DNA from 3 places in the Vibrio sp. 2132-1 genome. Region 3 is predicted to be linked to each of the others. Evidence: predicted binding sites of a transcription regulator. Region 3 holds the regulator's gene; each other region holds the start of a gene.
What was found. The regulator CRP, encoded in region 3, controls carbon source genes, mostly activating them, when cyclic AMP is high. The targets are predictions, from matches to a motif close to TGTGANNNNNNTCACA.
Positions count from the first base shown of each region.

Region 1: deoD (purine-nucleoside phosphorylase) is a predicted target of CRP. The motif match lies at 6,215-6,230, and genes of this name have one in related genera.
Region 2: cytR (DNA-binding transcriptional regulator CytR) is a predicted target of CRP. The motif match lies at 2,261-2,276, and genes of this name have one in related genera.

Region 1 covers NZ_JAWPON010000005.1:293,292-303,652, reverse strand. The annotation lists gene R8N47_RS07755 (DEAD/DEAH box helicase) at 1-1,007, opposite strand, end outside; gene R8N47_RS07750 (Lpp/OprI family alanine-zipper lipoprotein) at 1,558-1,812, shown strand; gene R8N47_RS07745 (L,D-transpeptidase family protein) at 1,839-2,765, opposite strand; gene phrB (deoxyribodipyrimidine photo-lyase) at 2,772-4,187, opposite strand; gene R8N47_RS07735 (MerR family transcriptional regulator) at 4,210-5,010, opposite strand; gene R8N47_RS07730 (YbgA family protein) at 5,000-5,950, opposite strand; gene deoD (purine-nucleoside phosphorylase) at 6,349-7,059, shown strand; gene R8N47_RS07720 (lactate dehydrogenase) at 7,130-8,599, shown strand; gene R8N47_RS07715 (hypothetical protein) at 8,766-10,250, shown strand; gene R8N47_RS07710 (GGDEF domain-containing protein) at 10,234-10,361, shown strand, end outside.
Region 2 covers NZ_JAWPON010000022.1:16,647-27,007, reverse strand. The annotation lists gene priA (primosomal protein N') at 22-2,226, shown strand; gene cytR (DNA-binding transcriptional regulator CytR) at 2,529-3,557, shown strand; gene ftsN (cell division protein FtsN) at 3,780-4,328, shown strand; gene hslV (ATP-dependent protease subunit HslV) at 4,444-4,995, shown strand; gene hslU (HslU--HslV peptidase ATPase subunit) at 5,019-6,350, shown strand; gene R8N47_RS20410 (hypothetical protein) at 6,514-6,738, opposite strand; gene radC (RadC family protein) at 7,142-7,615, shown strand; gene R8N47_RS20400 (DUF2787 family protein) at 7,612-8,043, shown strand; gene R8N47_RS20395 (helix-turn-helix transcriptional regulator) at 8,158-8,982, shown strand; gene R8N47_RS20390 (hypothetical protein) at 8,979-10,136, shown strand.
Region 3 covers NZ_JAWPON010000027.1:13,038-23,398, reverse strand. The annotation lists gene R8N47_RS21930 (aminodeoxychorismate/anthranilate synthase component II) at 1-257, shown strand, start outside; gene R8N47_RS21925 (aspartate aminotransferase family protein) at 619-1,830, shown strand; gene astA (arginine N-succinyltransferase) at 1,940-2,959, shown strand; gene astD (succinylglutamate-semialdehyde dehydrogenase) at 2,988-4,445, shown strand; gene R8N47_RS21910 (DUF1338 domain-containing protein) at 4,694-5,485, shown strand; gene crp (cAMP-activated global transcriptional regulator CRP) at 5,622-6,254, opposite strand; gene R8N47_RS21900 (phosphoribulokinase) at 6,495-7,364, opposite strand; gene R8N47_RS21895 (YheU family protein) at 7,490-7,702, opposite strand; gene R8N47_RS21890 (hydrolase) at 7,736-8,743, opposite strand; gene R8N47_RS21885 (TIGR02444 family protein) at 8,831-9,319, opposite strand; gene R8N47_RS21880 (ABC transporter ATP-binding protein) at 9,316-10,361, opposite strand, start outside.

The DNA.
Region 1 (10,361 bases), on a different contig from region 3:
TGTACGTATTCTTCGGTATGCTTTGGCATATCGAAGTTGATGACGTGTGTCACAGTTGCAATATCCAAACCGCGGGAAGCAACATCAGTCGTTACAAGGATCTTAAATACTGCGCGCTCAAACTGACTCATAATGGTGTTACGTTGAGTCTGGTTCAAGTTACCACTCAGTGCTACAGCCTTCAGTTTCTTTTCGTTTAGCTTTTCTGTTAGTCGCTCAGTATCATCACGCGTTGCCGTAAAGATAATAACTTGACGATATTCAGCCTCAGAAAGAACACGATCTAAAATTGCCTCTTTATGATCCAGATGATCACACAAGTAAAATTTTTGCGTAATATCTTTATGTTCTTCGTTAGAAACGCCGATAGCAATACGCTTTGGCGCATTGAGCATTTCAGCCGCGATTTCATTGACGTCTGCATGATCTAATGTCGCAGAGAACATCAACGTTTGACGACGACGATGCTTGGCTGCTTTATGAATGCGACGAAGCTCTGGTGCAAAGCCCAAATCCAACATACGGTCTGCTTCGTCAAGAATCAGTGTTTCCAAACCATCCAGATAAAGCGAACGATGATCTAAGTGATCAGCCAAACGTCCTGGTGTCGCCACGATAAATTTCGGGTAACGACGCAGAGCTTTTACCTGATCGTTAAAGTTCTCACCACCCAAAACCAGTGCTGCTTCATAAGATAGGCCAGCTAGCATAGAACGAAGCTCACCATATACTTGTTTCGCTAACTCACGAGTAGGAGCAAGGATAACCGCGCGAGGGTCTTTCGCAGAAAACGATTTTGTCTTTAAAGACTTATGAAGCATTGGCAATACAAACGCCAAAGTCTTGCCCGAACCCGTTTTCGAAGATGCCAATAGATCCTTGCCTGCAATCGCAACAGGAATCGCCTGCTGCTGAATGTCAGTCGCTTTTTTAAAATCGTAGTGTTTTAGGTTCTTCAACAATCGGTTGTCTAGGCCTAGATCTTTAAATTGCAAAGTATTCTCCAATAAATCAGTCAGCGTCTGAGCGCTCTGTAGTGTCGTTTCCGCTCTAACGCAGCAAAAAAATAAAGCTCGGTATAATACCGCAAATCATAGGAGTATAGATAGAGATCACACAAACTAATTCCCTGTGGTGAAGGTAAAACATCATTTGTGGCTCAGTTCAGAGTAAACCCTAGCCTTTTTGATGTGCATCTGAACGTGAAGTTCAGTGAAAGGCCTTTCAGATATGTCTTCTATTCTTCAACAAAACGACGTAAATAGCAGTTATTTGGGCCAATAAACTTTCATTTGTGTCAATATCGTCTAAATTATTGATATCAGGAACGTGGCAAATACACCTGCTATGAAAACTGTTGTGAGAGCGAGGGAGAAGATAGACTATTCACCTTTGTTAAGCTCAGGTAAAAGTTGACGTCAGGTACTCCATGAAATTCTTGGGTTTTTTTGACTTTTGCTACATCATGTACTGATAAAATGTAACCACATTTAACCTCGCTACTGTATAAAATAATAGTTGGTGGCGAGACTTTCACTATAAGCAAGGAGTTCTTATATGAACAAAACGTTGATCGCAGCTGCAGCAACTTCAGTACTTCTACTAGCCGGTTGTGCTTCTTCTGATGACGCAGCAACAGCAAATGCAGCAAAATTAGACGAACTAAGCAACCAAGTTAGCCAACTAAGCCAAGACGTACAAGCTCTTCAATCTGACGTTCAAAAATCAGGCGCAGCAGCAATGGCTGCTCAAGAAGAAGCTGAGCGTGCTAACGAGCGTATCGATAACATCGCTCAGTCTTACACTAAGTAAGATTTGATACCGCGTCTTAACGCCCGTTAAGGCGCGGTTATTTCGACAGGAACCCCATTCTGTGCAGCGATTGCTGCTTTAGCCTTCACGTTTTTCATACCGAATTCATCCAGCCACCACTTTAACTCTTTCGGCACTTTGAGTTCATCTTTCTCGCCATTACTACGAGTCAAAGGCTCATGTGCTTCTAAGAACACACTTCTGTCAGGTTCAAGTGTCATTTTGATAGGCTGATTAATGATGTTAACGTCTTCGCCGTTACGAACCTTGTCAAATAACCACTCAATGTCACTTGGGTCCATACGAATACAACCCGCGCTGACTCGCATACCAATCCCAAAGTCCTTGTTGGTACCATGAATTAGGTATTCGCCATTCCCGTAAGCTAAACGCAATGCAAACATACCAAGTGGATTATCAGGCCCCGCAGGAACAACGGCTGGTAGATCAATGCCCTTTGCTTTGTACTCGGCACGAATAGAGGCTGGAGGAGTCCATGTAGGGTTCGGTCGTTTTTGGCTGATACGCGTTGTCATTACTGGGGTATCGCGCCCTATTCGGCCAATTCCGACAGGAAATACATGGACAATATCCTCTCCTTTCGGAAAGTAATACAAGCGCAGCTCGGCTAGATTAATAACGATACCTTTATAAGGTACGTCTGGGAGGATTAGCTGTGTCGGAATAGTAAGAACATGCCCCTCTTCTGGTAAGAAGGGATCCACGCCTTTGTTTGCGGCCATTAAACCTAGCATACCCACATCGTAGAGCTTAGCGATATTTGCCATGGTTTCGCCTTCTTGAACGACGTGGTTTTCAAGGCGACCAATTAAACGGCTTCCATCCTCTGGTAATTCGTACATCTTAGCGAATGATAGACCACTCACTAAAGATAACGACACAGATAGCAGGGTACGTTTTGCGAAACTCATTGATCGCTTTTTGCTAAGCATTTCACTCTATTCCTTGGCACTTTTAAAGAGCTGTAAGGTTATCTCTCTTTCTGTCTTGTGATCAACCATCGGCTTGTGATATTCCAGTAAAGAAAAGCCCTCCCAAGTCCAAGGTTTATGGATGTATTTGTTCGGTACACTTTTGATTTCTGGTACCCAGTGGCGCACAAATTCACCATTAACATCGAACTTTTCGCCTTGGCTTATCGGGTTGAAAATACGAAAGTATGGCTGCCCGTCACAGCCCGTAGAGGCAGACCATTGCCAGCCACCATTGTTCGCTGCAAAATCGCCGTCCACCAGCTTACTCATGAAGTACGCTTCTCCCCATCGCCAATCAATATGTAAGTCCTTGGTAAGAAAGCTCGCGACAATCATACGTAATCGGTTGTGCATCCAGCCTGTTTGATTGAGCTGACGCATTGCTGCATCAACGATTGGGTATCCTGTTGTTCCTGTCTTCCATCGCTCAAAGGCTTTCTCATCATAGGACCACTGGATTTTATCCTCCCAATCGATAAATCCTTTGCCTTTGACGAGTTTTGGTTCGAAAACCAATAGGTGCTGATAAAACTCACGCCAAATGATCTCACTTAGCCAAGTTGCTTTCCCTTCTGTAAGGTCATTTTGTTGATTTTCAGCATACAAACGAGCAATACACTGCCTTGGTGATAGTGCGCCAATCGCAAGGTATGGAGACAGTTGGCTAGTGCCATCAATAGCTGGAAAGTCTCGCTCGCTTTGATACGCGTCACTGCGCTCCCGTGCAAATTCCCTAAGCTGCTTCAAAATATCATTAGTCGAAGCCAGCCAGTCTTCACTGGATTCTCGAGGATAGCTAAATGTGAAGCTTGAATTAAATCGAGCCGACTCTAATTGTTCGAGTACCTTTTTATTGAGTGGCGCTTGCTCGTGAGGTTTTACTACCGTCGGCATATGGAACTGCGTTAACCAAGCACGCTTGAATGGCGTAAATACCTTAAAATATTCGCCTTGCTTATTAAGAACCGTCGTTGGCGCGTGCACACATTTGTCATGAAACAGTTCAAATTCGATATCGTGAGAAGCTAACGCTTCACTTACTTGTGTATCGAGCTCTCGTTCGTTCACCTCATAGTGAATGTTTGCCATGACAGACGTGGCTTCAAGTGTTTCCGCCCACCCACTAATCACATCTGTACAATCGGAAAACGACGGCACCTCTTTGTACAAAAAAGGAATATTAAGGCTTTCAAGCTCCTCGTTAAGACAAGCTAAGCGACGAGCAATGAGGTCTGCCTGCATCGGCGCCATGTGATGCTCCCGCCACTGCTCTGGCGTCGCGATAAAGCAAGCGACGACAGGCTGACCTGAATCCAATGCCGCTTTGAGTGCCGTGTGGTCTAACGTACGCAAGTCACGTCGAAACCATACTAAAATCATGGTAGCTCCTATCTTTTGTCTACTAAGTTAGGTGTAATTTCTCTATCACTTCAGAGCACCCCATCCGATCACCTAGCTGTGCGTGAAGCATTTTGATGGACGCTACTTGTTTAGCAGCTAGTGCTTTATTGGAGAAAAGGTAGATAAACGAACCATTTTCAATGACCTCGTGATCTAGTAGACCAGAAACATCATCAACCTTATCGATCAAAGTCGTGTGATACCCTTGTTCACAAAGCTTCGCTGCTTGAATCCAACTCTCAGATTCTCTGTTTTGTTCAAAGCTAATGAGCAGACACTTTCCTTTGGAAGCGGCTTTGTTTTCAGAATCGATAACAAGGGCAAGACGAGTGATCAAACAAGTCTGAAATAACCCCACCTGCAAGGATCGCAACGATCCTTTTACCATATCTAGCGCATCAAATACTGGGCTAATAAACTGATCAATAACGAGTTTTAGTGGGTACTCTTTAAGAACAGAGGCAAGTAAACTCTCTGCTTTTCCTCGATTCAGGGTAGACAGCGCAAGCAGCATGTTTTCAACTTCTTCGAGTGTGCGAACCTCGTTTTTGACTTCGACATCGGCGCTTTTTCCTAGCAGCCCCTTCACTTTACCAATCGAAATCCCCTTCGCGAGCCAACTCTGGACTTCGCGAATCGTATCGAGATCTTGCTGGCGATAGAGTCTGTGTCCTTTTTCAGTTCGCTGAGGCTGGATCAAGTTGTATCTTCGTTGCCAAGCTCTCAGCGTAACTGGTTTTACACCCGTGATTTCTGCGACATCTCGGATCGCGTATAGTTTTTCTTCTGAACTACAAACCATAGCGTAATCTCATCTCCTGCGGATACGGTTCTAAAAACTTCTGTTTTGATAAATACTCGTCTGGGTAAGTATTTAAGTAATGCTTAATCAACGTAAGTGGTGCTAGCAGAGGCAGCATTCCAATACGGTAGTCGTGAATCACTGTCGCTAACTCTTCTTTTTCTTCTTTAGTTAGTGAGCGTTTGAAGTACCCTTGTAAATGCATCAACACATTTGTGTTATTTTTGCGGCTAGCCCGATTCGTTAACGCCTTCATCAGTCCTAAACGATACTCTTGGTAAAAGTCTTCAATTTCATAATTAGCGACATCGGCAACTAAGCGGCCAAGGGATCGGTATGACTCTGGGTGGTGTGCCATTAACGTCAGTTTGTAGCGCGAATGAAAGTCGATGATTTTGCCACGAGTAGGCTCACCATCCATCGAGTCGTAAAAGTCATTTAGACAAAATACTCGAGTAATAAAATTTTCTTTCAATACAGGGTCGTTAAGTCTGCCATCCTCTTCAACAGGCAACCAAGGCATTTTTTGCATCAATGTTTGTGTATACAAGCCAACACCTTCTTTCGCAGCACTGTTCTTGCTGTAAACCTTGACTCGCTCCATGCCACAAGTTGGTGACTTGGCACAAACGATGTAACCACAAAGCTGCTCGCTTTGAAGTTCATCTACTTTATTGGCCGAGTAAGTGAGCATATTGTCGGTATGATCATTTTCTGGATTTTTGGTTTCAACCAATGCAACACGCTCTTCATTAGAAACAAGACGAATTGTTGGACGGGGTACTGGCATACCTACGCCGACTTCAGGGCATACCGAAACAAAGTCAAAATACGGGCTGAGCTCTTTAGTCACAAAGTTGCTCACCTTATGACCAGAGTCAAAACGCACTCGTTCACCCAAAACACACGAACTGATACCTACTTTGATTGAAGATTCCATGATGACGCATCCCTATACAAAAAGTTTTGTTGTATAACTTATAGCAAGCCTTTCCAGATTGTACAAGAAAATAAGTTGTACAATTTAATCGTTTTACTTCACTCGAAAGTATTTCGATCAACCAGCTTTCAGAAAAAAGTTTGGCCCAAAAACAAAGAATTTGTGCGCGCAATCGACAAACTGCTCAAAAGCAAATCGATTGCTCTTTTGGTTTCAACAGATTTAGTTATCAATAGGAGTTGCAGTTTCTAAATGCGTGGTTTTTGTGACTAAGCTCTCAAGGGGCTACTGTACGTCCCGATATTATTGCCTCAACGAAAACGAACAAGTTCAACAGAATTGGTAATAGCGTTCTATAATAGAGGCGTTTTATCAAAACAAAACTTTGGAGAGCACTTATGGCAACCCCACACATTAACGCACAACCAGGTGATTTCGCTGAAACAGTTCTGATGCCAGGCGACCCGTTGCGCGCTAAATACATCGCTGAAACGTTCCTAGAAGATGTGAAACAAGTTTGTGACGTTCGCAACATGTTCGGCTTTACTGGCACTTACAAAGGCAAAAAAGTTTCTGTAATGGGCCACGGCATGGGTATCCCGTCTTGCTGTATCTACGTACACGAGCTAATCGCTGAATACGGCGTGAAAAACGTTATCCGTGTAGGTAGCTGTGGTGCAGTACGTGACGACGTGAAACTAATGGACGTTGTTATCGGTATGGGTGCTTCTACAGACTCTAAAGTTAACCGTATCCGTTTCAACAACCACGATTTCGCAGCAATCGCTGATTACGGTCTTCTAGAAGAAGCAGTTAACCAAGCGCGCGCTCAGGAAGTGCCTGTAAAAGTAGGTAACGTATTCTCTGCAGACCTGTTCTACACACCAGAAGCAGACATCTTCGAGAAGATGGAAAAACTAGGCATCCTAGGTGTAGACATGGAAGCGGCTGGTATCTACGGCGTAGCAGCTGACCTAGGCGCGAAAGCACTGACTATCCTGACAGTTTCTGACCACATCATCCGTGGTGAAAAACTAAGCTCAGAAGAGCGTCAGAAGTCGTTCAACGACATGATGAAAGTTGCACTAGAAACTGCAATCAACATCTAAGAACAAATAGTAAGTAATAATTTGCAGCCAGAGTTATGCTGGCTGCCCGAATTATCCCGAGGGGGCGATTGTGTCTAACGGCGAACTGCCAAAAGACGCAGATGGGTTACAACTCAACTTTTGTAAAACATTGGCGTGTGACAACTTTGGATTGAGTGATGCAAAGCGTTACGTTCTGCAACATGCGAACCCTAAGCGTCCGGCGATGGTATGCCGTGAATGTGGAGCTTTCCCCCCCTTACTTAATAATCGCGATGTCGTGAACGAACTTCATCGCCTGCGGCACGTCCACAGTGACGGGTTGCCTGCTTGCCGTAATGATGATTGCGACAACTTTGGACTTTCTGTCCACACTCACAAACACCTCTATCACGCTTTCGGTTACAGTGGCGATCGCCAACGTTACCGCTGTAAAGTGTGTCAAAGTACCTTTGTCGACAAGTGGTCTGGTGCCAACAAGAAGCTTCAATTTCAAGAGAACTTGATGGGTTTATTGTTTACGGGATATTCCGTACGAGAAATCTGCCGCAAGCTTAGTATTAACCCAAAAACCTTTTACGATCATGTTGACCATATAGCTAGCCGCTGCCGCCGCAAGCTGGCAACCATTGATGCGCGCTGGGTAAACCACGCAACGTATTATGAATTGGCCTCAAACTATATTGCATTGCAACCGAACAGCAATAATGGTGTGTATTGGATTGTTTCTGGCGAAGCGCATTCTGGCTATATTCTTTGCCAGCACGTCAATTATTCCGCTGATGAAGAGCCAATCGCAACGCTCGATCATAATCCTTACGAGGAGGTGTCTCGTTTTGTTTCCCAGGAGTATGTAGCGGAAGCAAGTGAGCCGCTTGCGGAACCTTCTTATCACCTCAGAGAGCGAATTGACCAAAAATACCAAACAATTTTGGCTCGCGGTAACGTAGAAGACCCTCTTGGTAATCTATCTGTATTTCATTACCCTTCAAAAGGGGCATTAGTCCGTCCGCCATACACCTCGTATGCACACTATTTGCACGTACTTGATATGTGCTGCCCAAACAAACGTGTATCTCTATACATGCCTCAAGATCCCCTACTACGTTCAGCTGCACTGAGCGTTTGTTTACCTCGTATTAAAGAGAAAAGTGTCGACTTGATGTACGTAGAAGAGGACGCTAGTTGGGACATGAGCACTCCCTTTGGCAAAGTCGATATCGCCTATATGAGTTGGTGGCGCGATCGTTGGGCAATCTCTAGTCAAAACGAAAACCACAAAGGCATTTGCTACCTCGCTGGCGATCAAAATGAGCCTGAAAAATGGTTTAACGTTGCGACAACTCGTCATGTGAAGTTTTATCAAAACCGCTTTCAGATTCTTTTCGAAAGCTTCATTAACGAGCCACGTCGCAAATTACGACCTGCTGGTATTTTACCTCTTTTAGATATATTCAGAGCTTGGCATAATTTGTGCTATCAGGATAAACAAGGTCTTACCGCTGCACAAAGGTTAGAAGTCTCTGATGCACCTTTGACAATCAAACAGCTCCTATCGTAGCTATTCTATTGGTAATTTAGATGTAGTAATTAGGGGTTGTAACGGTATACATTACGGCCCCTGATCGTTTACCAAAACGTTATCCGCATCGCTTTGGTAAAGAAACATGCATCTAACCACTTAATATTAGGTGTGATTTCCAGTTCGATAGTCATGGATGTGAACGTTGGATAAAAACCAAATTCAGCTAGAAGATGATCTCACTAAGCTTAAAGGCCAAATAAAATCGGCCCCTAAACATACCTTTAATATTGCGCAGCAATATCGTATCCGCGCGGAACAAATTTTATTTGTGGACGGAGAGATCAAAGCCTTACTCATCATGGCGCAATGCTGTTGGTGCCTAATGGATTACCGACAAGGCTTAAAACTCGTCAAAGACGCTTACAGCAAACAAACACAGCTTGAAACCGACGATCATCTCCCGGAAATTCTCCATCTTTTTGCACTCCAATATTGGGGCCAAGCAAAGTATTATTCCGCGCAACAATATTGGATTAATGCGCTCGAACAATCTGCTCTTGTTGATGATGTTGAAATTCAAATCGAATCTCTAATTGGGCTTGGTAATGTATGGCGCATCACTAATGAACACCAACTTGCCGCTTCAACTCATGAGTTAGCCGTTAAAGTGGCAAACAATGTTCGTATTGCTTGGTTAGAAGGCAAAGCGCGCATCCTATTAGCTTGGGACTATTACTTACTAAATAAGTTTGTCGAGATGCTTACGGTACTAGATGGAGCAACCGAAGTATTAAAAGATCATGATGACAGTACGTGGCAAGCCGAGATCTGGGACTTTAAAGGGTTAGCACTGCTTGGACTAGAACGCCTTGATGCGGCCGAAGAAGCCACCCAAAAAGCCCACCAGCTTGCCATTGAGCATGACCTCGTTTGGATGAAAGCACACTCTTTTATTAGCCGAGCAAGACTTGAGCTTTTGCGCCAAAATACAGACAGCGCTGCCAAGTTGCTACTTGCAGCAGAAGAATCTGCACTCAGTTTCGACCACGGTGAGCTACTCAGCCAAATTTGCTTCCAACAATCACGAGTCGCTGAAGAACAAGGTGACTTTGAGTCTGCGTTTAACGCGTTCAAGAAATACCGTAAGCACGCACTCAAAATGCTCAAAGAACAAACTCATCGAATCAGCATGGATAAAGCAAGAGGCTCTAAACGCCAACTAGAGCAGCGAGCACGTAAGCTGATCAATCATATTCGCTCTCAACACGAATACGACCCTGAAAAACAGTTCTCTAATGTCGTTTCTGAGACCTACTGGTGGGAACAGTTAGTTTTGTTTAAAACGGAGCTCAAACGCTCTAACCACGCCATCATTATGATTCAGCATTCAAACCCCGAAGTTCTCGATGTTTGTACCGAGCTCGTTCATGCATTGACAACCTCCAGCGACCTCATCTCGAGAATTTCCAGTAACAGGCTAGCAATGTTAATTGCAGAAAAAGGTCAAGCAGCAGAAGAGGTCTACCGCACTGTCCAAGCGATGTTAGACATCTATCCATGGAAGCGACGCGGAATCAAAGGCCCTAAACCGATACTGTATTTGCAAGATATCCTGACCTTCCCATTCACGTTAGAACAGCTCGAAGAAAGTTATATTGAGGTAATGAAGAATGGAACAACTGCTTAGCAAGGTGACTGACGCAGGTATCGATCCTTCTTCCGTTTCAGGTGAAGAAGCGATTACGCTATGGGAACACATAGGGTTACATATTGCGTCAACAAACCGAGAGAAAGCGCA
Region 2 (10,361 bases), on a different contig from region 3:
CTTTTTAATAGCTAAAAATTTATGCGCCCAACCATTGCTAGAGTGGCATTACCCGTTCCGCTCGACAAACAATTTGATTACGCCATTCCGGGGCACCTGTTTCCGATCATTGGCGGGCGCGTATCCGTACCTTTTGGACGTCAAACGTTAGTTGGCATCGTCACCGCAATGGTAAACCACTCCGACTTTCCTAAAGATCAGCTTAAGCCAATCAAAGCGGTATTAGACTCCCAACCGATATGGCCAGAGACGCTTTATTCTCTGCTAAATTGGTGCAGCCAGTTCTACCAATACCCACTTGGAGATACGCTACACAATGCGATGCCAGCAGCTCTACGTAAAGGAAAGCCTGCAGATTTTGCGACGCTACAAGAGTGGCAAATTACCGAATCCGGTAAAGACAAGCTGATGCAAGGGCTTGATCGTCGAGCGGTCAAACAACAGAAGGTCTTGCAAATGTTGGTTAACTGCGCTTTGCCTCACCAGGAATTTGTCGACCAAGAGATAGCCTCAACAGTACTAAAGTCTTTAGAAGAGAAAGGCTGGATTGAACGTATCGAGAAGAAGCCTGCAATCACCCAGTGGGGACAGCACGTTGAATGCGACGTCGAGAAGCCAAAGCTCAACCACGAACAAGCGCTGGCTATTGCGAGTGTAAATAGCCAAACAGGTTTTGCTTGCTATTTATTAGAGGGAGTAACTGGCTCTGGTAAAACAGAAGTTTACTTAAACCTTATCAAGCCAGTTTTAGAGCAAGGGAAACAAGCATTAGTTTTAGTACCTGAGATCGGTCTAACGCCCCAAACCATCAACCGCTTTAAGCATCGATTTAATGTCCCGGTAGACGTGATTCATTCAGGTTTGAATGAAACCGAGCGACTTAACGCTTGGCTTTCTGCCAGGGATAAAGCAGCGGGAATCATCATTGGCACTCGTTCAGCCCTGCTGACACCTTTTGCTGATTTGGGGATTATTATCGTGGATGAAGAGCATGACGCTTCTTATAAGCAACAAGACAGCTTGCGTTACCACGCTCGTGATGTTGCTGTCATGCGCGCCCATAAAGAGCAAGTACCGATTATCCTGGGCTCAGCCACACCTGCACTGGAGACATTGCACAATGCCCTGTCAGGCAAGTATCACCATTTAACACTAACCCAACGAGCTGGCTCTGCCGTACCAACCACCAATAAAGTGTTAGATGTAAAAGGTCAGTATTTAGAAAGTGGCTTATCTGCCCAACTGATTGCCGAGATGCGCAAGCATTTAAAAGCAGGCAATCAAGTGATGTTGTTTCTTAACCGTCGAGGCTTTTCGCCCGCTTTGATGTGCCATGAATGCGGTTGGATTGCAGAATGTAAACGCTGTGATGCGTACTATACGTTCCACCATTACAGCAACGAAATACGCTGCCATCACTGCGGATCACAACAACCGGTGATTCATCAATGTCAGGGGTGTGGTTCAACTCAATTGGTTACCGTCGGCGTAGGAACGGAACAACTCGAACAACAATTGGCTCAGTTATTTCCAGAATACAACGCTATTCGCATCGACAGAGACAGCACACGTCGCAAAGGTAGTTTGGAAGATGCCCTTGAATCAATTCGTAAAGGTGAACATCAAATTCTGATTGGCACCCAAATGCTGGCTAAGGGGCACCATTTTCCAAATGTAACGCTCGTTGCTCTTTTGGATGTTGATGGCTCTCTCTATAGTAGCGACTTCCGCGCTTCCGAGAGACTAGCGCAGTTGTTTATTCAGGTCGCTGGTCGTGCCGGCCGCGCAAGTAAACCTGGCGAGGTTATCCTGCAAACCCACCATCCTGAGCACAGCTTGCTGCAGGCCCTGCTTCAAAAAGACTATCGCCACTTTGCTATGACTGCTCTGGAAGAACGCAAACTGGCTCAGCTTCCGCCTTATAGTTTCTTGACTCTGTTCAAAGCAGAGGCAAACCAAAGTGAGGTAGTTGAAGACTTCCTGCGTCAGGTTCGTTTTACGTTAGAGTCACACCCTCTGTTCGATGATTCTTGTATGGTATTAGGCCCAACTCCTTCACCTTTGGCTAAGCGGGCTGGTAAATACCGCTGGCAACTATTACTACAAACTCAACATCGTTCATTGATGCAAAAGTTATTAACCAGTGCCAAACCTGCTATTGAGTTGTTGCCAAATGCTAAGAAAGTACGCTGGAATTTAGACATAGAACCACAAGATCTCAGCTAGCAAACGTTTAACTATGTAATGAATTACCATTTAATGTGACCAAAATCACACCAAGATTGCAATTTTTGTTAAACAGACCGTAACTTTCACTTTAGAAATGAATAGACTATCCAAATTAGAAAAGTCTAAAGTGACTTGTTTGCACAGGCTTAAATTAAAACAATGACTATTCCCATAAATTGATATCGCGGTGAAGAATCCATTTTCCCACTCGTTAACACGAACTGAGCGAAGAGCAAACACAGCTCTAACTCGGTTGATTACTCTGATTTCAAACCGGAATAACGTCACCTTGGCAAAAAATAAATGAGAGGTTAAAAACTATGGCGACAATGAAGGATGTTGCCCAGCTTGCGGGAGTGTCTACGGCTACGGTATCTCGAGCCTTAATGAATCCAGAGAAGGTCTCTTCTTCTACAAGAAAGAGAGTAGAAGAAGCCGTACTTGAAGCGGGTTATTCTCCAAACTCATTAGCGCGTAACTTACGTAGAAACGAATCAAAAACCATTGTTACTATCGTTCCCGACATCTGTGATCCTTATTTTTCTGAAATTATTCGCGGTATTGAAGATGCAGCCATGGAACATGGCTATCTAGTCCTTCTGGGCGATAGCGGACAACAGAAGAAACGCGAAAGCTCTTTCGTTAATCTCGTATTTACTAAGCAGGCAGATGGAATGCTACTGCTTGGTACAGATCTACCATTCGATGTCAGTAAGCCAGAACAAAAGAACTTACCTCCGATGGTAATGGCGTGTGAATTTGCGCCTGAACTCGAGCTTCCGACAGTACATATTGACAACCTGACCTCAGCATTTGAAGCGGTGAATTACCTGACCCAATTAGGTCATAAAAGCATTGCTCAAATCTCTGGACCAGATACAGCAATATTGTGTCAGTTCCGCCAACAAGGCTACCAACAAGCCCTGCGCCGTGCCGGCATCAATAAAGATCCACAATATAGTGTCATTACTGAATTCTCTTTTGATGGCGGAGCAAAAGCCGTTCGTAAACTGCTCGAATTGCCAGAGCCACCAACGGCTATTTTCTGTCACTGTGACACAATGGCCATCGGCGCAATTCAAGAAGCGAAAAAGCTTGGCTTACGAGTCCCGCAAGATCTCTCTGTTGTGGGCTTTGATGACATTAACTTCGCTCAGTACTGCGATCCACCGTTGACCACTATCTCTCAGCCTCGCTATGAGATTGGTCGACAAGCAATGCTAATGATGCTCGAGATGTTAAAAGGCCACGACGTGCATTCAGGCTCGCGTCTGCTTGAAACTAATCTCGTCATTCGCGGAAGTGCAGCGCCACCACAGCGCCCTTAACCTAAAGATTAGTATTCATCCCTAAAGCGGTGCTAAGGCGCCGCTTTTTATTTACCCTCCTGCTTTTTGTGTATCCCTGAATAAATATAAGCGAGAACTGAAACACCCCCCTATACTCGGGCGTTGTCGCGCTTTAGCTATCAAGATTCTATCAATAGGGTGTTTTCTCAACTCGTTCTGGATTAACATATTTGCAAGAATCCTTGATGACCAGAAATAACCGTGGCAAATAGAGATTATGTAAGACGGGGGCGAGGCGCCCCAAAAAAGTCGACAAAAAAACAGCCGCCGATAAGAAAAAAGCCTTGGCGTAGTGGTCTGCTCGCAATCTTGCTAGTGGGTAGTTTTGGCTATGGTCTTTACCTTTTGAGTAGCGATCCAGAACCTAAACAGCCTGTAGTGAAACAGCCAACAACCACTGTCAGTAAACCAAAACCGAAAAAAGATTTGCCGCCACCACCAGAAGAAAAATGGGAATATGTTGAGTCACTACCGAAACGTGAAGTTGAAGTTGTGGCCAAAGAAATTGAAGTTTCTAAAATTCCTTACATCATGCAGTGTGGCGCGTACAAAACCCAGGCACAAGCAGAAGAGCGCAAGCTTGCAATCGCATTCCAAGGGATGTCGAGCAAGATTCGTAAGAAAGAAGGCAGTTCATGGTATCGCGTGGTACTAGGTCCGTATAAGTTCAAACGTGATGCAGAACGTGACCGTCATAAACTGCAACGCGCGAAAATCGAGCCGTGCGCGATTTGGAAAGAAAATCTTTAAACTCAGGCCCTAGGAGCTAAGATCCTAGGGCCTTTCTTTTTGCCCCCTTGAATCCCCATTTCTCCTCCCCCATATACTGAATTAAATCCAAAGAGAAATAATCAAGAGGTCGACTGTGACTACCATTGTATCTGTACGTCGAAATAATAAAGTCGTCATCGCGGGTGATGGCCAAGTATCTCTAGGCAATACCGTAATGAAAGGTAATGCGCGCAAAGTTCGCCGCCTATACAACAACCAAGTACTAGCGGGCTTTGCCGGCGGTACTGCGGATGCCTTCACCCTTTTTGAGCGCTTCGAAAGCAAACTGCAAATGCACCAAGGTCACCTAACCAAAGCAGCAGTTGAGCTAGCCAAAGACTGGCGTAGCGATCGTGCTCTGCGCAAGCTCGAAGCCTTACTTGCCGTTGCCGACGAAACCGCATCGTTAATCATTACTGGTAATGGTGATGTCGTACAGCCAGAACACGACCTGATTGCGATTGGCTCTGGTGGTGCTTACGCACAAGCAGCAGCAACCGCCCTACTAGAAAACACAGATCTAGATGCTCGTGAGATCGCGGAAAAAGCTCTCAATATCGCGGGTGATATTTGTGTCTTCACTAACCATCACCACACGGTAGAAGAGCTAGACTCAACAGTAGAGCCTGAAAAACCAACCGCGTAATCGTAACGAAGTAAGGAAAGAATATGTCTGAAATGACGCCTCGCGAAATCGTTCATGAATTGAACCGCCACATTATCGGTCAAGAAAAAGCCAAGCGTTCGGTTGCGATTGCACTTCGTAACCGCTGGCGCCGCATGCAGCTTGAAGAAAACTTGCGTGCCGAAGTGACGCCCAAAAACATCTTGATGATTGGTCCTACTGGTGTTGGTAAGACCGAAATCGCACGACGCCTCGCAAAACTGGCAAATGCCCCTTTCATCAAAGTTGAAGCGACAAAATTCACCGAAGTGGGTTACGTTGGTAAAGAAGTTGAAACCATCATCCGTGATCTAACAGATGTCGCGGTAAAAATGACGCATCAACAAGCGATGGAAAAAGTGAAGTTCCGCGCAGAAGAGCAAGCGGAAGAACGTATTCTTGATGCGCTACTGCCACCGGCACGTGATAGCTGGGGTCAAGCAGAGCAAACGGAAGAGTCTTCTAACACTCGCCAGATCTTCCGTAAGAAACTGCGTGAGGGCCAACTAGACGATAAAGAAATTGAACTCGACGTAGCCGCACCACAAATGGGCGTAGAGATCATGGCGCCTCCTGGTATGGAAGAGATGACTAACCAGCTGCAAGGCATGTTCCAAAACCTCGCTGGCGACACAAAGAAAAAACGTAAGCTGAAAATCAAAGACGCAATGAAAGCGTTAGCGGAAGAAGAAGCGGCGAAACTGGTAAACCAAGAAGAGCTAAAAGAAGCAGCGATTTTCAACGTTGAAAACAACGGCATCGTATTTATCGATGAGATCGACAAGATCTGTAAACGCGGTGAGAGCTCAGGCCCAGACGTTTCACGCGAAGGTGTTCAGCGCGACCTACTTCCATTAATTGAAGGCAGCACAGTATCAACCAAGCACGGCATGGTAAAAACAGACCACATTCTGTTCGTTGCATCTGGTGCATTCCAAGTGGCAAAACCGTCTGACTTGATCCCAGAGTTGCAAGGTCGTCTACCAATTCGTGTTGAGCTAGAAGCACTAAGCAGCAACGACTTCAAACGTATTCTAACAGAGCCGAAAGCCTCTCTAACAGAGCAGTACGTTGCGTTGATGAAAACGGAAGATGTGGACATCGAGTTCACAGAAGACGGCATCACGCAAATCGCGGAAGCGGCATGGACGGTCAACGAAAGCACAGAAAACATCGGTGCTCGTCGCTTACACACCGTAATGGAACGCTTGATGGATGAAATCTCTTACGACGCAGCGGAGCAATCTGGCGCTAAATTCGTTATTGATTCCGCTTACGTGAAAGCGCGCCTAGGCGATACGATTGAAGATGAAGATCTAAGCCGATTTATCCTATAAATAGTAAGATTCAATTAGCCTAGTGAATTACATTGTGTAAATGTGCACACTTGGAAACTTTCATTTGGTTAATTTAAGTTCATTCAAGCCATTACCGTCACGCCACTTTTAATAGGGATGACACTGTGTAATGGCTTTCTTTATCTACCTAAGATTTTGTAGCTTATAGTTCGTCACAATGCTCGTTAGGTTTGACAGTAAGGTCTTGCAAAGATGTGGATTGCACTGTTTGGTCAAGCAATGCTGCTGATGTTCCAACCAAAACAGACACAACAACACCACTAGATGTAATAGTTCCTTTCGGACCAAATACTGGCGCAGAAGCGATCACACCTGCAACACTCGCTGTTCCAGTAATAGCCCTACCAAGCGTTTGATACAAAGACATAAAAACTCCATTATTAATAAGTAGAAAAAGGGTTGCCGTCGGCAACCCTTTTTATGGAAAAACAAACTTTGCAACGTCTCGTTATCTAACAAGAGCACCGTATGCATCAAATGATATATATTTATAAATTTCCAACATCCGTACTCTTATTAGGTGAACTTAATTCTATCGTTCACTTCACAACTTTTATCTCTCCATTATTGAACAGTCTCCTAAGTCAAAGTAGGTAACAGCAATTTCAACATAGCCAGAACTAAATAGTCTAAGCTCAAAATTAAATGTTCTCTGAAAACTTACTTAGTTGTTAAACATTTAGAATTCTTTCCAACTTCCCTTGGAATCAATTATTTTCAGATATATGTCCTCTTAGTGAAGTTCCTATCGTTTCACTCTTGGAGGACCTATGCCGACCGATAACCTTCACTACCATAAACAAAAGAAACACCAAGAAAATGAAATCCTAGAGCATGCTGCTGAAATCCTAGCTAACCGCTACGTTCGAGGTAATGCCCTTTGTAACCCTGAAGCAACCAAAGAGTATGTTCGATTCAAACTAGCCAGCGCGGAGCACGAGGTTTTCGCTCTGCTACTACTTGATAACCAGCACCGTGTCATCGAGTTTAAATCACTCTTTAAAGGCACCATTGACTCCGCCAGCGTTTATCCGCGCGAGGTCGTCAAAAGCGTCTTGGAAGTGAATGCAGCGGCAGTCATTCTGGCGCATAACCACCCTTCTGGTGACCCTTCCCCATCTCAAGCGGATAGGCGTATCACACGCAAGCTTATCGACGCTTTAGCGTTAGTGGATGTAAGGGTGCTTGACCATATCGTTGTGGGAGAAAGTAGTGTCTCGTTTGCAGAAAAGGGGTGGATATGATCAACACTATTTATGGTGGTGTTTCTTTAGCGCCACAATTGCGTCAGCAGTTGGAGAAGCTATTGAAGGGGTACTCTTTACCTGACAATGCCAAACAGTTGCTCTTGACTTGCCGCCAATTAAGCTACTACCGCCATGGCCGAGGCATTCACCCTGTTGAAGTGCAGTTCCAACGCACTGCAAATTCAGAGCCCTGGCAGATTGTCTTCTTTATCAGCTTTTCTTACCCATTTGAGAGCGCGCTCAACGTTCAGCCTGAACTGTACTTTCATCTTGCCAAGGGATGGTGTTATCAGCCCGATACAGGGGCGGTAAACCTTGAACATCCAGAAGTAATCGACCTTCTTCAGGTATGGATGAAAACGTTCGCTCGGCATCTTTCAAGCATGGATTTTGACGAAATCGATTTATCCATCGTTGGAAAGTAAGCCTCTGCCCCCTTAATCACGACACTTCATGACGTAGGTGTGACAAATTTCGTCGTATCATTTTTGCTTAAGGCATTGATACGACAAGCTTTGTCGCGCCTTTTTGATATTGTCATACCCAACAAAACGAACCTTGTTGAACTGACCATGACGCCACCTAACCAAACTCAGTATCACCTTGAGCTTATCTTGGCGATTTACAACCTTATTCCTTACAATAAGAAAGTCACCGCCAGGCAAATTCAAGCTCAACTTTCCCCGCTTGGTTTAGAGCGCTCCTTGCGTACTATCCAACGTAATCTGTCCGCTATCTGTGCCATGTTTCCCAATGTAATGGTGGATGATAGAGACAAACCCTTTGGTTACCAAAAAACCGAAACTCTGAAGATGAGCACGACGGCTCACGAAGCGGTATTGATCTATTGGCTCATCGAGTCAACCAAGCATCATCTGCCTAGCAGCCTTGCTCCACTCTTAGATGACCTCCTTTCGAACATAACTCCTGAAGACATCAATAACATTCAAAATCATTGGTCATCCAAAGTTCCTATCACAGCCCCAACCCCATTGAGTAAACACGCTCAAGTCGATATCCAAATTTTTCAGATTGTATGTCTAGCGACACTTCAACAACGTCTTATCTCATTAAAGATAAACAAAGGAGACGGCACTCTACGCCTAACTAACGTTCAACCAATAAGTCTCGTACTCCATCACGGCAGCCCTTATCTCGTTTGGCGTACACACACGCATACCAAGTTGAACACCTTACCTCTTTGCAACATCCAGGAGGCCACGATGTCGAGCTTTCGCTTTGAGCTTCAAACAGATGCGACTCTGCTCTCGTCTGAAGTTAAAGAGCTGTTTGATATCGCTGACTCTCATCTTGAATTAAACAAAATAGTACCCTCTAAAACTTATTATGGAGAAATAGAATGAACCTATCTAAACCCCTACTTACCATCGCTCTCTTTACTATTCCTTTCGCCTTAATCGGATGTGGCGGCTCTTCTGGCGGGCGTGACAATAACGACTCAGGGCAATCATATCAATTTGGTGGTGCAGTACAGAAAGGTCCTCTACAACCTGGTTCAGTCGTCACCGCCTATGAACTTAACCAAGACTTAGAAAAGACCGACATCTCTTACACCACTCAAATAGAGGACTATGAAGGTAATTATAACATGAATGAGCGATTCAATACGCCTTATGTCGAACTCGTTGCACAGGGGAATTACTTTAATGAGCTGACAGGAAAAAGTGATGAGCAGATGCGCATGAGCGCTTTTGTCGATATGAACGAAACGACACAAGTGAACTTCAATGTCGCTACAGCGGCCATGAAAGCAAGTATCATGGCAAAGGTACAAGCCGGACAGACCTTTGAGGAGGCGGTGCATGAGGCGACCGCTGAGCTGCTAAGCCTTTACAGTTATGATCCTGAGCAATGGGCAGATGGCATTAACTTCTATAACGTCAACCTTTCTAACGCTGGCGATACCAGCACTGTGCTACTCGTGATCTCTGCAAGTACTTTAACTATGGCAACCGAAAACGGACTCACGTTAGAGCAACAAATCGAGAAAATTGGTCAGGTATTGTTAGAGCCTAACTCCGTTCAGTTTGAAGAAATGAAACAAGCTCTGACCAAGTACAGCCTAGCACTGTACAAAACAGCAGCTTACGAGAACACTCAGAAGTACTACGCAGACAACGGTCTAGACTTTGATATTCCACACGTAGATTACTTTATCGACATCGATGGTGACGGCGTGCTACCTAACAAAGACTTGCCTGTGTTTGCTTACACTGGCGGTGTTAATATCGGCTCTGATGAAATCGGAGGACTACGTCCAGCTGGTGCATGGGCTATCGACTACCAAGGTCGTCCTATGACATTCGAAGTCATTGGTGAATTCAAACACGGCGAAATCGCATCGATTGAATACACTGATAGTGGTGTTAGCATTTGGTATCGTCTAACGGATGTAGACTTTGAAGGTCAGTCATTCGAAGACTGCGTTACGGTTAATACAGTAAAGCCTGCACCTGCTAACTTTCCATGGAAGGCATGTGTAACTCTAACCAAATAGTAATCTTCAGCAGGTCGAAAAAATAGGAGGCCTAGCTTCCTATTTTTTGTCAGACTCCCAATGTCATTATGGAGCACAACGAAGCGTATTCAGAAATAATACATGAATAACTAAGTACGTGAGACGGCATTTACACTGACACAGACGTAGGGGCCTGAGAACGGATACCATTAACACTACTGATGTTATCGAGCCCAATCTACCAACAGTGCATGACCGTACCAC
Region 3 (10,361 bases):
GTCGTAGTGTGTTTAAAAATCTGAATAACCCACTCACGGTAACCCGTTATCACTCTCTTGTGGTGAAAAACGGTACTTTACCCGACGTGTTTGAACTGACTGCATGGACAGAACTGCCGGACGGAAGCATGGATGAAATAATGGGTTACCAACATAAAGCCTTGCCAATTGATGCGGTGCAGTTCCACCCAGAATCAATCAAAACTGAGCAAGGTCACGAGTTGCTTGCGAACTTTTTAGCACGCAAAGCGATCTGATCGCGATCACTTTTCTTAACAAATCATTCATCTTTTTGCTGAGGTGAGCAGATTGCAAAACTATGCGATTCTCTCGAGTCTCTTTGTCTATTCATGTCTTTTTAAACCTTCTATCCCCTGTATTACATAACATTTATAAAAAATCACTTCTCTATTTTACTTTCTTGATGCATAAATAGTCATAAGCAGTGATTAATGGAAGTTGCTTTCGAGAACGAAAAGAATAAATCACTATTGAAATGGTTAATTAAATGTAAATACAATGCCGCAATAGCTTAAATGCAAAACATTATTTGCTGGCAAAGAGAGCCGGTTAAATTCGCTTATCTGCTACGCATGCGGTATCAAGAAGGAATGTGCAATGACAACGGAAATTAAAGTAGAGCGCGGTTTATTCGATGAGGTAATGGTACCTTGCTATAACCCGATGGAAATGATCCCTGTTAAAGGTAAAGGTTCACGTGTTTGGGATCAGGAAGGTAATGAATACATCGACTTTGCTGGTGGTATTGCAGTGAGCTGTCTTGGCCATTGTCATCCAGTAATGGTAAACGCACTAACAGAGCAAGCTAACAAGCTTTGGCACTTAAGTAACGTTATGACGAACGAACCAGCCCTTCGTCTGGCGAAAAAGCTAACAGAAGTGAGTTTTGCTGAGCGTGTGTTCTTTGCTAACTCTGGCGCAGAAGCAAACGAAGCCGCTTTGAAGCTGGCACGTCGTTATGCAGCAGACGTTCATGGTACTGAGAAATCTGAAATCATTGCATTCAAACAAGGTTTCCACGGTCGTACATTCTTTACCGTAACGGTTGGTGGCCAAGCGGCATACTCTGACGGCTTCGGTCCTAAGCCAGGCGACGTGACACACCTTCCTTACAACGATATCGAAGCTTTACAAGCACACATGTCTGATCGTACTTGTGCGGTCATGATGGAGCCATTACAAGGTGAAGGCGGCATCGTGCCACCAACGCCTGAGTTCGCTCAAGCGGTTCGCGAGCTGTGTGACAAACACAACGCCTTACTGATCTTCGATGAAGTGCAAACTGGTAATGGCCGAACAGGTAACTTCTACGCTTACCAAGGTTTAGGTATCACGCCAGATATTCTAAGTACTGCGAAATCACTTGGTGGCGGTTTCCCAATCGGTGCAATGCTAACGACAGCAAAATTGGCAGAGCACATGAAAGTGGGCACTCACGGTTCTACATATGGCGGTAACCCACTAGCGTGTGCGGTTGCAGAAGCGGTTGTAAATGAAGTCACTAAGCCAGAGGTTTTGGCTGGTGTACTAGAACGCGAAGCAATGTTCCGTGAAGGTCTAGAGAAGATCAACGCGAAGTACAACATCTTCTCAGAAGTGCGCGGTCAAGGCCTATTACTTGGCGCTGCACTAAATGAAGAATGGCAAGGCCGTGCGCGTGACGTGCTGGTTGCTGCAGGTAAACAAGGTCTCATGGTATTGGTTGCGGGTGCCAATGTCGTACGTTTCACACCATCACTCGTTATCACACAACAAGAAATTGAAGAAGGCTTGGCGAAACTGGATAAAGCGATCGCGACTTTAGTTTAAGCGCGATATCAGTTTAAACGTCAACGCAGACACCCCCGTCAAGGATCTCTGATGGGGGAATTGTTCCTACAATATAGTTAGGATCTTCTTGCATCTGGAGGGAGTATTGATGCTAGTAGTTCGCCCTATCGCGATGTCGGATTACGACGCACTGCACACTTGTGCGGTGGAGTCTGGTCACGGATTTACATCTCTACCGGTTAACGAAGAACTGTTAACCAATCGAATCAAACATTCAGAGTACAGCTTTGGTAAGCCAGATGTGGCAGAACCAGGCGATGAAGGCTACCTGATGGTTGGCTTTGACTCTGAAACGGGTGAGGTTGCGGGTACCACCGGAATCGAAGCATCTATCGGCTGGGATGTCCCATTTTACTCATATCACATTAGTAAAGTTGTGCACTCGTCGCCAAAGCTTGGCGTTAACAACGTCGTTAAACTGCTTACTTTTGGTAATAACTACACGGGTAACAGCGAAATTTGTACCTTGTTCTTGCGTGAGAAATTCCGCCAAGGTCTGAATGGTCGTCTAATGTCGAAGTGTCGTTTCCTAATGATGGCAGAGCACCCAGAGCGCTTCTCTGAAACGATCTTTGCGGAGATGCGTGGCGTTTCAGACGACGAGGGTAATTCACCATTCTGGCAATGGCTTCAAGAGCATTTCTTCTCTATCGATTTCACTCTTGCAGATTACCTGACAGGTATCGGCAAGAAAGGCTTTATCGCCGACTTGATGCCGAAACTGCCTATTTACATCAATCTGCTCAGCCCAGAAGCGCAAGCCGTGATTGGTCAAGTACATGACAACACGCGTCCAGCGCTGAAGCTGCTTGAGCGTGAAGGTTTTACCAACCGAGGCTACGTCGACATCTTCGACGGTGGCCCAACGGTTGAGTGTGATCTGCGTAATATTGAGTCGGTACGTCATTCATTCCGTGCGCAAGTCAAAATCTCTGAACATTCCAGCACACAAGACTTCTTGATGTGTAATTCATCTTTCGAGAACTTCCGTGCGACAGTCACTAAAGCGGCGTATGACGCAGAAACACAAAGCGTGATGATTGCACCAGACGTTGCGGATGCACTTTCGGTTGAAGAAGGGGATTTCGTTCGCCTTCTTCCGCAGTAACAGACGACAGAATTTAAGGATAGAAACAATGACACATTGGATTGCAGGTGAGTGGGTACAAGGTCAGGGTGAAGCATTTACGTCTCTGTCGCCGTACAACCAAGAAGTAATCTGGCAAGGCAAAGGTGCAACGGCAGAGCAGGTGAACCAGGCGGTATCTGCAGCGCGTGAAGCGTTTATTGACTGGAAAAAGCGTCCATTTGCAAAGCGTGAGGCGATCGTGTTGGCTTTTGCTGAGAAAGTAAAAGAGAACAGCGAAAAAATCGCTGAAGTGATTGCCAAAGAAACCGGCAAGCCAATCTGGGAAACACGTACCGAAGCGGCAGCGATGGCAGGTAAAATTGCGATTTCTATTCGCGCTTATCATGACCGCACTGGTGAGGCGAGCCGTGAAGCAGCAGGCAACCAAATCGTATTGCGCCACCGCCCATTGGGCGTGATGGCGGTGTTTGGTCCTTACAACTTCCCAGGCCACCTACCAAATGGTCACATTGTGCCTGCGCTATTGGCTGGTAACACGGTAGTCTTCAAACCGTCTGAGCAAACGCCATGGACGGGTGAATTGGCAATGAAGCTATGGGAAGAAGCCGGTCTGCCGAAAGGCGTGATTAACCTTGTCCAAGGCGCGAAAGAAACTGGTATCGCCCTCGCTGACGCTAAAGGCATTGATGGCGTACTGTTTACGGGTAGCGCGAATACGGGGCATGTATTACACCGTCAATTTGCGGGTCAACCGGGCAAGATGCTCGCACTAGAAATGGGTGGTAATAACCCGATGGTGATCTCTGATAAATATGGTGATTTGGATGCCACGGTTTACACCATCATCCAGTCAGCGTTTATCAGTGCTGGGCAGCGTTGTACGTGTGCTCGTCGTTTGTATGTGCCATTGGGTGAAAAAGGCGATGCGCTTATCACCACACTCATTGAAGCGACACGCAATATTCGCGTAGACCAACCATTTGCAGAACCTGCGCCATTTATGGGACCGCAAATTTCGGTCGCGGCAGCCAAGTTTATTCTTGATGCACAAGCTAATCTACAGTCTCTTGGCGGTGAAAGCTTGATTGAAGCGAAAGCAGGAGAGGCGGCGTTTGTTTCTCCAGGCATCATTGATGTAACGAACATTGCTGAGTTACCAGATGAAGAGTACTTCGGCCCACTTCTGCAAGTGGTGCGCTACGAAGGATTAGACAAAGCCGTGGCGCTAGCAAACGATACGCGCTTTGGCTTATCTGCTGGTTTGGTTTCAACCGACGACCAAGAATGGGAATACTTCGTTGACCACATTCGTGCAGGAATCGTGAACCGTAACCGCCAGCTTACTGGGGCAAGCGGTGATGCGCCATTTGGTGGTCCGGGGGCGTCGGGTAACTTGCGCCCAAGCGCTTACTACGCAGCAGATTACTGTGCGTACCCAATGGCATCAATGGAAGGTCAAGAAACTGTCTTGCCTGCAACATTGAGTCCAGGTGTAGCACTATAAGTTTTAATAATAGAGTCGCAACTATGCATTGCGGCTCACCTTGCCGGCGCATCATTTAGGTATGGGTTGTAGTGATCGTTGGCAGAACACGAAAAGTGAGCAAAGACTCGGAAAAGCGTGTTGACTGACTGGCATTTACCGTCACAGGTTGATGGTTGCTCGTTCATTATTCTGGACAACTTTTGTTGTGAACGAGCAGCCAACTTCCGCTTACCTTTAAACTCTACATCTCGTAACAAGGAGTCGTTATGACGCCCGATGTGTTATTTGAATCGCTATGGCAAGATTACATTCAACGTCTTTGCCCTTCGGCTGCTAAAGTGCATCAGCTGCTTCAAGAAGATGAGCCTCTGATTAATGATCATATAGCTTTACGTACCTTCAATATCGCGCCTCTTGGTATTGAAACTCTAGCTAAGCCATTTGTAGCTATTGGTTACAAGGCGTGTGGTGATTACATTTTCGAAAGCAAAAAGCTGGTTGCTAAGCACTATGAGCACCCAGATCCGAAGCAACCTAAAGTATTTATTAGTGAGCTAAAAGTTGAAGAGTGCTCGCCTGAGCTACAAGAGATTGTGAAAAATTTGGTGGCACAAATCGATGCTGACAAGCTGAAAGATAGCGCATTCTTACATGGTGGACGCTTGTGGGATTTAAGCTTTGCTGATTACCAAACGTTGGCTAAAGAAAGTGAGTACGCATCTTGGCTTGCGGCGCATGGTTACGGAGCAAACCACTTCACGGTGAGCGTTAACCAGCTCAATGAATATGAAGAAGTGAAGCAGGTAAACGATCATCTGCGTACCGCTGGGTTTACCATTAATGAAAATGGTGGTGAAGTGAAGGGCACTCCTGAGGTGTTGCTAGAGCAGTCATCGACCATGGCAGATAAAGTAGCGGTTCGTTTTAGCGAAGGCACTGAAATTATCCCTGGCGGGTTTTATGAATTTGCTAAGCGCTATCCGATGGAAAATGGTGATTTGTACCCAGGTTTCGTGGCCGCTTCAGCTGACAAAATCTTTGAAAGTACGAATGGCTAAGTTTTAGGGTTAACCTGTTAAGCTTACTCATTAGTGTTCGCTGCACCCTATCTCATTTGGTCATGAGTAAATAAAAAGCCACCAATGTTGCCATTGGTGGCTTTTATAATTTTGTTCGTGTCACTCTAGTTCGAGATTAACGAGTACCGTAAACCACGATGGTTTTACCGTGAGCAGAGATTAGGTTCTGCTCTTCTAGCATCTTCAAGATACGACCTACTGTCTCACGAGAACAGCCAACAATTTGACCGATTTCTTGACGAGTGATCTTGATTTGCATGCCGTCTGGGTGAGTCATTGCGTCTGGTTGTTTTGCAAGGTTCAGAAGCGTCTGAGCGATACGACCAGTTACGTCTAGGAACGCCAGGTCACCCACTTTTTGGCTAGTTACTTGAAGACGACGAGCCATCTGCGCAGAAAGACGCATTAGGATGTCTGGGTTTACTTGGATAAGCTGACGGAACTTCTTGAAAGAAATTTCAGCAACTTCACAAGGAGATTTAGCACGAACCCAAGCTGTGCGCTCTTGGTCTTCCTCGAATAGACCAAGTTCACCAATAAAGTCTCCTTGGTTTAGGTAAGAAAGGATCATCTCCTTACCTTCTTCGTCTTTGATAAGAACCGCAACAGAACCTTTAACGATGTAGTACAAAGTTTCTGCCTTTTCGCCCGCGTGAATTAGCGTGCTCTTTGAAGGGTACTTATGAATATGACAGTGTGAAAGAAACCACTCTAATGTTGGGTCGGTTTGAGGTTTACCTAGAACCATAATATCTCACTTCCTCTGCAGGGTACGCTTGCGCTATCCATATTTTAGCTAAGCCTGAATTAGGCCTACTAGAATAAGAGCACTTTTTATATGCTGCAAGCTCTCTTGTGTTTCGGTAAGAAATAGTATCCTTTTTCGAAAACGATTTCTTGATTTTAATCGTGCCATGATTGAGATTTTGTAAGCAAAACTGTGCACATGATCACGGTATGAAAAGTAAACATCTTCGCAGGCAGGTTTTTAGCCAATTTTCCCTGTTTCGATGAGCTGTTGTAGGATAGGCCGAACTATGAGCTCCATTGCAAAGCTCATCTTACCGCCGGGTACGACAATCGTGTTGTGGCGTGACATGAATGAGCCATCAATCATGGCCAGCAGATATGGGAAGTCGACATTCTTGATACCGCGTAGGCGAATCACCACAAAACTCTCATCCAAACTAGGGATGCCTTTTGCATTAAGTGGGTTGGAAGTATCAACGGTCGGTACGCGCTGGAAGTTGATGTGAGTACGAGAAAACTGCGGAGTGATATAGTTGAGGTAATCGTCCATGGATCGCACGATTGAGTCCATTACCGCTTCACGCGAATGGCCGCGATCGCGAGTGTCACGTACGAATTTTTGGATCCACTCTAAGTTCACAATCGGCACCATGCCAATTAAGAAATCCACATGTTGAGCAACATTAACATCGCCATCGACCACGCCACCATGTAACCCTTCATAAAACAGCACGTCGCTGTTTTCGGGTAAGTCTTGCCACGGTGTAAACGTGCCTGGCATTTGATTGTAGGGAACCGCTTCGTCAAACGTGTGCAGATAACGGCGCACGCTGCCAGTGCCGTCATGCCCGAACTTACGGAAAAACTCTTCTAATCCCGGGAAGTCATTAGCTTGTGGGCCAAAGTAGCTAATGTGTCGACCTTGCTCGCGGGCTTTGCGGATTTCGATGTCCATCTCTGGGCGAGTAAAGCGATGGAAGCTATCGCCTTCAACCCATGCGGGTTTAACGTTCATCATATTGAACATTTTACGGAAGGCTTCAGATGTAGTGGTCGTGCCGGCACCGGACGAACCAGTAACCGCAATAATTGGGTGTTTAGCTGACATGACAAACCTTGTCGAAAATTACTTACCTGTAATGTGCAGTAGAGTTACTACTGCACGGTCGATATCCCACTATAGCACGTAACAATACCTTGTCATCGAGTGGGATACGGTAAAATGTGAAGGGTCTAAAATTTTGTTTTATGTTGAATATCGACGGTTTCGTGTAGCTCAGAGAACACGATAACCGCTTCACCTTTTTCCAATTGAGCTTTGACTTGATCAATTTTGTCTTGCAAAGAAACCTCGACGGTTCCGTAATCCGTTCCTTCGCGTAAGACGAATTCACGAATTAAGTTTTCCAATGTTTCCGGCGCAATGTCTTGCCATGGAATGATCATAAATACCTCTAACTTTTATGATGAGCGGCTAGTTTACTGCGTTCGTTGCTTGGATACAGCAGAAAGGTAATCTGCGGCGATACTTTCGTAATACGCGGGCAGCGCTTCCTCCAACCAAAACTTAGGTTTTAACGCCGTTCCTGTCAGGAAGCCAACATGGCCACCGTGTTCAAAGAGACGGTAATCAATGTTATCTGGCAGAACAAACTTCGGGATCACATCGTCGGTCATGAACGGATCGTCTTTGGCATGGATGATCAGTGTGGGTAGCGTGATTTGCTGTAGTTTACTTAAGCCAGAGCATTGGTCGTAATAATCTTGTGCGTCTTTGAAGCCATGCAATGGTGCGGTAATCAAATCATCGAATTCATACAATCGTGTGACACGTTTTATTGAGTTGTAGGACAGCGCAAGCTCGCCATGCAGTAGATGATGCTTTTGTAACGCGTTACGTTTCAGTGAAGAAAGCAGATAACGGCGATACACTTTTGAAAAGCCTTGTTCTATACGGTTTGCACACGCCGCTAGGTCTAAAGGCGCTGAGATAATAGTCGCTGCATTCAAAATAGGGTGGTCTTTATATTGGGCTAAATAATTCGCCAACATGTTACCGCCAAGAGAAATACCAACTGCAACTTTGGGATTATCAGGAAAACGTTGTTCAAGGTGCTCTAGGAAGTAACGAGCATCCGTCACTTCACCCGAGTGGTAAGCTCGTGCTTTTTTGTTTGGTTTACCGCTGCAGCCACGAAAATGCATCATCACCGACAGCCATCCAGATTGAGCAAATGCATTCATTAACCCATTGGCATAAGGGCTATAGAAGCACCCCTCTAATCCATGAAATAAAACAAAAATCGGCTTTTTTTGTGCAGGCTCTTGGGTTGGGTTCTCGCTCCACGCGAGATCGAGAAAGTCGCCATCGGATGTATCGAGGGTTTGCCAAATCGGCGTAAATAACGCTTTTTTGCGAATAAAACGCGGCAAAAGTGTTTGGAGATGCGGGTTTTTGATCCCGGCGGCTGCGAAAAATTGTGTCATACCTAACTGCTCTTATGCGGTCCTTCGGTGTCCGTTGAAGAACTTATTAATATAATCCTTTATAAAGATTATAGGTATTCTACAGATTTATGGGCGTTTTGGTGGTTGAATGTTTGGCACCGGAATAGCAAAGGCTTGCTGCAAATGCTCCCCACCGAGTTGACGACAGTATCTCAACGTCAGTGGGTCACCATCATTTTTGAGTAGTGTAAGTGAGTTAATGCAGTCCACCAAATCCGCTTGTTGCTGCTTTTCTAGTTGCAGCTCAAACTGCAAGGTCTCACGATACAAAGCGTCATTGACTTGAGACTTAAGGTGGCGACGAAGGTCGCGAAAGGAGTGAAGTAAAGTTTCGCTTCTACCTAGACAGTCTTGCACCAAGGGCCAGTCTTTTTCTTGGAAAATGAGTTGCTGCTCATCGAGCCATCTGAGCAGCAGGAGTAGGTTCACGTTACCGTGGTAGTTGTTTTGCAATGATAAGCACGCCTCTTTCACTTCTCGCACACCATAAAACTGCAGACTAAACTGCCAAAGGTGTTCTAGGGTGAGTGTGTATTCAGCGTGTTGATTACTCATTGATTAAACTCTAGCTCCATCTGCTCCAACGTTTCTTGAGCAGACATCCATTCCATTTCAATTTCTTCGAGCTCAGCCTTACTAGAAGCTTGAAGTGCCAGCACTTGGTTAAGTTTAGCTTTATTTTCGGCCGCATACAGTGAGTTGTCCGCCAATTGTTCTTCAGCTTCGGCCAGTGCAGCACCTAACTTATCCATTTTATTTTCTAGTTGTGTCAGCGTTTTGCGAATTGGCGCTGTCTGTTTTCGAAACTCTGCATCGCGACGTTTTTGCTCTTTCTTCGCAGCTGCGCTGTTGGCCGTATCTTTGCTTGGCTGCGCGGCCTGCGCTTCTTTGCGTTCCGCTCTTTGTTGTTCGGTTAACCATTTGTAATAGTCATTTAAGTCACCGTCGAACGGAGCAACTTGTCGATCATGCACTAAATACAAGTCATCGGTCGTAGCGCGCAGTAAATAGCGGTCGTGCGAAACAATCACCATTGCACCTTCGAACGTTTGCAGTGCCATCGTCAATGCCTGACGCATGTCCAAATCCAAGTGGTTGGTTGGTTCATCAAGTAGCAACAGGTTTGGCTTTTGCCACACAATTAAAGCCAATACCAAACGGGCTTTTTCGCCACCAGAAAACGGCGCAACTTTTTCTAGTGCTTTGTCACCTTGGAAGCCAAAGCTACCTAGGTAATCACGTAGCTGCTGTTCGGTTTGATCGGGTGCGATTTGCATCATGTGTTGCAGCGGTGTTTCTTCAGGGTGAAGCGTTTCTAACTGGTGCTGAGCGAAGTAACCAATTTTCACGCCTTGTGAGTAAGTTAGGTCACCACCTTGCGCGTTAAGTTCACCAGAGAGCAGCTTGATTAATGTCGATTTACCCGCACCATTACGGCCGAGTAGACCAATACGACTGCCAGGAACCAAGTTCAAGCGGATCTTCTCTAAGATGAGGTTGTCACCGTAACCTGCAGATACTTCATCCATCATCATGATTGGGTTTGGCAGCGCAGCTGGCTCACGGAATTGAAAGCTAAATGGGTTATCGAATTGAG